DNA from 2 places in the Pannus brasiliensis CCIBt3594 genome. Region 2 is predicted to be linked to the other one. Evidence: riboswitches for the same ligand, from Rfam matches in the RefSeq annotation. Region 2 holds a riboswitch; the other holds the start of a gene.

Evidence for each region. A riboswitch is a leader RNA that binds a small molecule or an ion and turns the genes downstream of it on or off. The one in region 2 is predicted to bind cyclic di-AMP.
Region 1: linked by a shared signal. The riboswitch ahead of ntrB (nitrate ABC transporter permease) and the one ahead of V0288_RS03960 (ArsB/NhaD family transporter) in region 2 are both predicted to bind cyclic di-AMP.

What each region holds. Positions count from the first base shown of each region.
Region 1 is NZ_JBAFSM010000004.1:75,506-78,605, forward strand. Features, by position in the region: gene V0288_RS03405 (chloride channel protein) at 1-68, opposite strand, end outside; gene V0288_RS03410 (hypothetical protein) at 388-1,212, opposite strand; cyclic di-AMP (ydaO/yuaA leader) riboswitch at 1,467-1,598, shown strand; gene ntrB (nitrate ABC transporter permease) at 1,695-2,534, shown strand; gene V0288_RS03420 (CmpA/NrtA family ABC transporter substrate-binding protein) at 2,544-3,100, shown strand, end outside.
Region 2 is NZ_JBAFSM010000005.1:35,133-38,232, reverse strand. Features, by position in the region: gene hisA (1-(5-phosphoribosyl)-5-[(5-phosphoribosylamino)methylideneamino]imidazole-4-carboxamide isomerase) at 1-363, opposite strand, end outside; gene V0288_RS03960 (ArsB/NhaD family transporter) at 400-1,740, opposite strand; cyclic di-AMP (ydaO/yuaA leader) riboswitch at 1,956-2,105, opposite strand; gene V0288_RS03955 (DUF3172 domain-containing protein) at 2,361-2,936, shown strand.

The sequences.
Region 1 (3,100 bases), on a different contig from region 2:
CCGCAGACAATTCCCAGCGTCGCCCATAACAAAACCGATCGGGTCAGAGTAATCGGGTTTTCCCTCATTCGTTGTCGGGTAAGTTTCTATATTTTCTGTATATTTTTATACGATTCGCTATCAAAACCTGTCAATCTATCGGAAAGAAGATTTTCCATTTTTCGATCGGGAGCGGTAAGTAGCCCGCCACGTCCACAGACTTTTTGCTAAACGATGAGGTACGGATTTCCCGGTTTTAGGCGAGGGGAACCTACTACCGAATTCCTTGATTCCTAGCCCGGATACGGGTGGAGAAAAAGGGAAAGGCAAATCCCGTCCACCTTTTCCCTTTCCCCTTTAACCTTTTCAGCGAACCTAGAAGTCTGTCTTGTTTTTTGACAAATGGTATTATTGTCCTTCTTGGCTCTGACTCTCGCTCGCTCCCTCGTTCGGAGGGGAATTTGGTAAAAGAAAATTGGGAAGTTGAATTTTACTCGAATCGAAGTTAATTAGCAGTTTATTATAGGTACTTAAGAGATTGTTATTATCGGTAATCAGGGTTTGCAATTGTTGGGCGATCGTGAGTTTTTGCGATTCCGATGGAGGCGATAGGGTTGCCAATCTCGTTAAAATTTGCTGGTATAAATTTTCGTAGGTAACGAAAGCTTCGGTATGTCTCGTGGCGTTTTCTTGCATTTTAAAAACCACGCTCATAGAACCGTTCAGTAAAGCGATCGTCGAGGAGGTGATAAACACGTTAATCATATAAGAATTGGCTTCTTTCCATCCTTCCTTACTGATATAAAAAAGACTGATTCCCGAAACGATCGCCGCGCTGGAAGTGAGAGGTAGAACGACAAATAACCAGTTATAATAATCTACGGCAATGGTTTTATTTTGTTCTTGTTTGGTTAAAATGTAGGAAAGTTGTTCTTTAATTCTGTGTTTTTCTATCTCAATATTTGAGTATTTTTTTAAATAGCTATTGAGGTTCGATTCCAGATTGTTCGTATTCTCTTCTAAAGACCTTTCCGCGGGTTTTGACCATCGATCGCCGATCGGTTTCGCACCCAAATAATACAATCCCGCCGCCAGAATTATCGTCGCCCCTACTAAACATCCCGATACGATCGCGTGGGCGATCATCGCGGGAGTGTTTTGTCCGCTCAAGAAACTTTTGAAAGAGGGTAGGGGATTTTCCGGGGTTTCCGGATCTGGTTTTTCGGGAGACATTTCTTTTCCGTGGCTTCGATGGCGTACAGACTTTTTCCTAAAAGACGGGATACGGGTTGACCAATTTTAGGCAAAAGGCAAGAGAATAATGTACCGCTCGTTTTCGAGAAACGAAGTATAACCTAAAAATAGCTTATTTTTTCGAGTTTAGAGAAGATCTATAGAAAAAATTAACCCGATCGCCCGATCGAGGCAAACTGTTACCCGTGATATAGATCTCGCCCGCTCGATCGTGTTACCATTCATCACTAAACAGAGTAAGTCAGCCTAATCCAGCTTCGCGCTGGAGCGGAGGAACCGAGTACCGGGGCGCATTTCAGCCATTGAAAGGGACATCTTCCAGTCCTAGCCCGTCAGCTAACTTCGTCGGCATTGGGAGAAGACTGAAAAGAGGCGGAATTTTAGCGATTCATGCCCCTTTCAGGATTCTTAGTCGGTACTGCTCTTCGTTCGTACCTAATCCTCACACGGGGTAAATCCAAATGAATATAGCGGCTATTCTAGTCGCCGGGCGCGTCGCGTGGAACCGAGCGAAACCTTTGCTCGTTCGGGACGCGGTAATCTATCCGGCGATCGGTTTTCTCGGTCTCATACTGCTGTGGTGGGCGATCGCCCTCGTCCGGCACGAACTCATGCCCACGCCTTTAGAAGCGTTAACCGCCAATTTAGACTATATTTTCCATCCTTTCTACCGGCGCGGGCCCGGCGATCTCGGCATCGGTTGGTTATTACTGGCCAGTTTACGACGCGTCTCGATCGGTTTTCTCCTCGGCGCGGCCGTAGCCATTCCCACGGGTTTTCTCATCGGCCTCTCGCGACCGGCCATGCTAATCCTCAACCCTATCATCCAGATTTTACGCCCCGTCTCGCCCCTCGCCTGGCTTCCGATCGCCCTAGCCATGTTCGGAGTCGCGGAACCCTCGGCGATTTTCGTCATCTTCATCACCTCTCTCTGGTCAACGATGATTAATACGGCCTTGGGAGTCGCCAGCGTACCGAAAGACTATATAGACGTGGCCAGAGTCCTAGAAATGCCCGCCTATCGCCGAATTTATAAGATTATTCTGCCCGCGAGTCTGCCCTACATTTTCACGGGTTTACGGTTGAGTCTGGGTATCGCCTGGCTGGTAATCGTCGCGGTGGAGATGTTAACCGGGGGAGTCGGTATCGGTTTCTTCCTCTGGGACGAATGGAACCGTTTAAATCTGAGTTCGGTATTTCTCGCGGTGATCGTCATCGGCCTCACCGGTTTAATCCTCGACTATCTCATCGGTCGCCTACAGGTTCTCGTTACCCACCGTCCCGCGAAAACGGGCGGTTAACCAACCACCATGAATCAAAATTCTATTTCTCGACGCGCCTTTTTAGGGGGATTAGGGGCGACGGTGGTTAGTGGTAGCCTATCTTCCTGCGCTATCAACGCCAGCCGTAACCCGACGGCACTTTCCGAAGCCGCCCTCGCCGTCGCACCGATTATCGATCCGAAAACCCTCGAAAAACCGAACCTAACCATCGGGTACGTTCCCGTCAACGATTGCGCGCCCTTCGCCGTCGCCTGGGAAAAGGGATTTTTCCGAAAATACGGCTTGAATGTCAAACTCAGCAGGGAATCCAGTTGGGCGAACTCCCGCGACGGAATTATCTTCGGGCGGTTGGACGCGTCGCCGGTGGTTTCCGGGGCGGTGACGAACGCGCGGACGGGCGCGGAAGGGGCGAGAAAAGCGCCGCTATGCGCCGCGATGACGATTCACCGCCACGGCAACGCGATGACGATGGATCGCGGGATGTGGGACTACGGTATCCGTCCTTTACGGGAGTATAACGGCGATCTAGACCGATTCGGTAAGGATTTACGGGGATATTTCGACAGTATCCCGATCGAGAATCG
Region 2 (3,100 bases):
CGGGAAACGTTGGCTTAGTTCGCTAACGAGATCGGGATTTTCTACGGCGATCGTCCCCAAAATCGCGTATTCTACGCCGATATTGAATAAATTACTCGCGCCCGCTACATCTCGCAAGCCGCCGCCCACCTGTACGGGAATATCCACGGCGCGGACGATCGCCTCGATCGTCGGTAAATTGACCGATTTTCCCTCTTTCGCCCCGTCGAGATCGACTAGATGCAAGCGCGTCGCCCCCTGTTCCACCCACTGCAACGCCACGGTGACGGGATTCTCGTTAAACACCCGCGACTGTTGATAATCGCCCTGATACAAGCGGACACATTTTCCTTCGAGAATATCGATCGCCGGGAGAACTTCCATAACCTCTCAACCTTCACGCGGGGGCAAACCTCGATCCTACCGCAAAAAGAAAACCGCGAGATACAGCGCCAGGATTAGCAACTGCGCGATCATCACGGGAATCCCGTAGCGTAAAAAAGTTTTGAACGTGATTTTACTATCGTGTTGTTCGGCGATCCCGGCGGCGACAATATTCGAGGACGCGCCCACCAGTGTGCCGTTTCCTCCTAGCGTCGCGCCGTACATCATCGCGTAGAAAAGGGGCAGGACGGCAACGGGAAAAACCCCCGCGTAATCGGGAGAGAGAATTTCCGGCCCGGCTAAATTCACGTTGACAATATATTGTTTCAGCAGGGGAACCATCGCCACCACGAGGGGAATATTAGGAACGACACTGGAGAGTAAACCGACAAAAAATAAGAGAACGAGGGAACCTAACGCGATATTCGTCCCCAATAATACTGCGAGGATTCCGGATAAACTATTGACCACGCCCGTTTTTTCTAAACCCCCGATGAGGACGAAAATGGACATAAAAAAGATTAGGGTACTCCAGTCCACATCTTTGAGAATATTATGAACGGTATCGATTTTCGATTGATGGGCGAGTAATAAAGCTAGGGTAGCTCCCATGAGGGCGACCGCGGCGGGAGAGAGGGGAACCGGGAAAGTTTCGCCGATCACGAAGAAAAGAAGCACGAAGAAAACAATAATTCCCCCCGCGGCTAGAACTCTCGGATGATTGATACGCGGATGGGGTAAATCTTCGAGATGCTCGAATTTCGCGCGCCAGATATCGGGAAATAACCAGGGGAGTGCGACGAGGATGACAAGAACGGCGATCGCTCCCCCAAAACTCAATCGCTGTAAGTATTCGGTGAACGTGATATTGATAGAATCCCCCACGATATAGGTGGCGGGATCGCCGACGAGGGTTAACAATCCCGAACTATTGGCGACAAAAACCATGAGGATTAATAAGGGGACGAAATCGATGCCGATATCCTGAGCGATCGGGGGAATTAACGGGGCGAGTAACATGACAGTCGTGGCGTTCGGTAATACCGCGCAGATCGGCGTGGTAATGGCGACAATTCCGATTAATAATAATTTTCCTTGTCCTCGCGCCAGCCGTACCATCTGCACAGCCAGATAATCGAAAATTTTCGTCGGCTCGAAGGCTCTGACTAAAACCATTACTCCGAAAAATAGGGCGAGAGTCGCGTAACTCCTACTAATATAACCGACCGCTTCCTGTAAGGTCATGATGTGAGTGAAAACGAGAATTAAGGCTCCGAGTAGCGCGGCGACGGTGAGATGGAGCCATTCAAAAGTAATGACTAGAATAACTCCTATAAATGTAGCGGCGGCGATAAACGTCGGCAGGGATTCTATCATTTTTTTCTCGATTACGCTTAATTATCTGTCAAAAACTCGCTTACAAAAAAAGCCTGCAAACTTCAAAAAACACGATATTTCGTGGCGATTTCTTCGATTTACTTTTTTTTTAACGATCGATCCGGCCGATATCTCCTTTCAAGTTACGGTTCACGAGTAGCACCAGCGACCGAACTGAATCTATCAAGACATTCTCGAAAATGCTGTGATATCTTCAGTCTTCTCCCCACGCCGACGAAGTTAGCTGACGGGCTAGGATAGAGAGATATCCTTCTCCACAGAGATACGCCCCGAAAAATGGTTCCTCCGCTCCGGATCGTCTCGGTGAAAGTACCGGGGAACGATCGGATTAGGCCGACTTACTCTATTTAGTCACCAACGATAGCACAGAAAAATTGAAAAAACGATTAAGTTAGATACCGGGCGGAAACGGTCAGAGAAGGCAGGAGGCAGAAGGCAGGAGGCGGGTTTTGTCCGGGATCTGGTACTCCGAAAACTTTTCCCCGGACAAAGAAAGGCTTGTAACCCGTCGGTTTCCGTTCAAGGTTTCACGCCCCTGCTAGGATAGTAACGAGAAGTTTACCCGCGAGATAGGCGGCGAAAAGACCCCTTAGCCTTTTATGAATAGAAGACCTCGATCGACCCCTCCCCGATCGCGCGATCGCGATTACGCGCCACCGTATACCGATAGTCCCCGTCGGGGTGGGGATAGCTTTCTCGGGAAACTGAACTACGCCATGATCGCGCTCATCGGCGGTATTTTCGTGTTGGGGGTCGGTTTGGGGCTGGTATTCAGTTCGACCGCCAGTTTTAGCCCGGAAAACGTGGCCTCGCGGGAGGTGATCGATCGAAGCGCTCCCAACGCGGAATTATGTGTTCAGTTCGGTTCGAGTGCGATCGTCTCTGACGTGCGGATTTTCGTCACCCTCAACCCCTTTCACGTTTTCGTCACCCAACCGGTGATGCAACCCGGATGCGTCCTCCGGCGGAATAACTGGTCGATTCTCGAACAGCAGAAATTAGTAGACGCGCAACAGGTTAATGATTGTAAGAATCGGATGAATACCTTCGGTTTTACCGGCCCCCTGGAAGGGAAACCGCGTATCGATTGTATCTATCAAAACGAGGCGGCCGGTAATCTTTTCGTCAATCCGGAAGGCGCGGTCGGCCCGCGGCCGACGACGGATAAATTCTAAGGAAAACCGCGACGGGAATCGATCGATCGACCGGTGAAAAATTCTAGTAAGCCGGTAACGGGACGGGTAGAGAGGAGACTGAAAATCTTTTCTACTCGCTTTTTTCTGTAATGATAATTTTGTCAAGAGAGTTTTCACGGAAAAATTCCGTTTTTAGCGAGGAT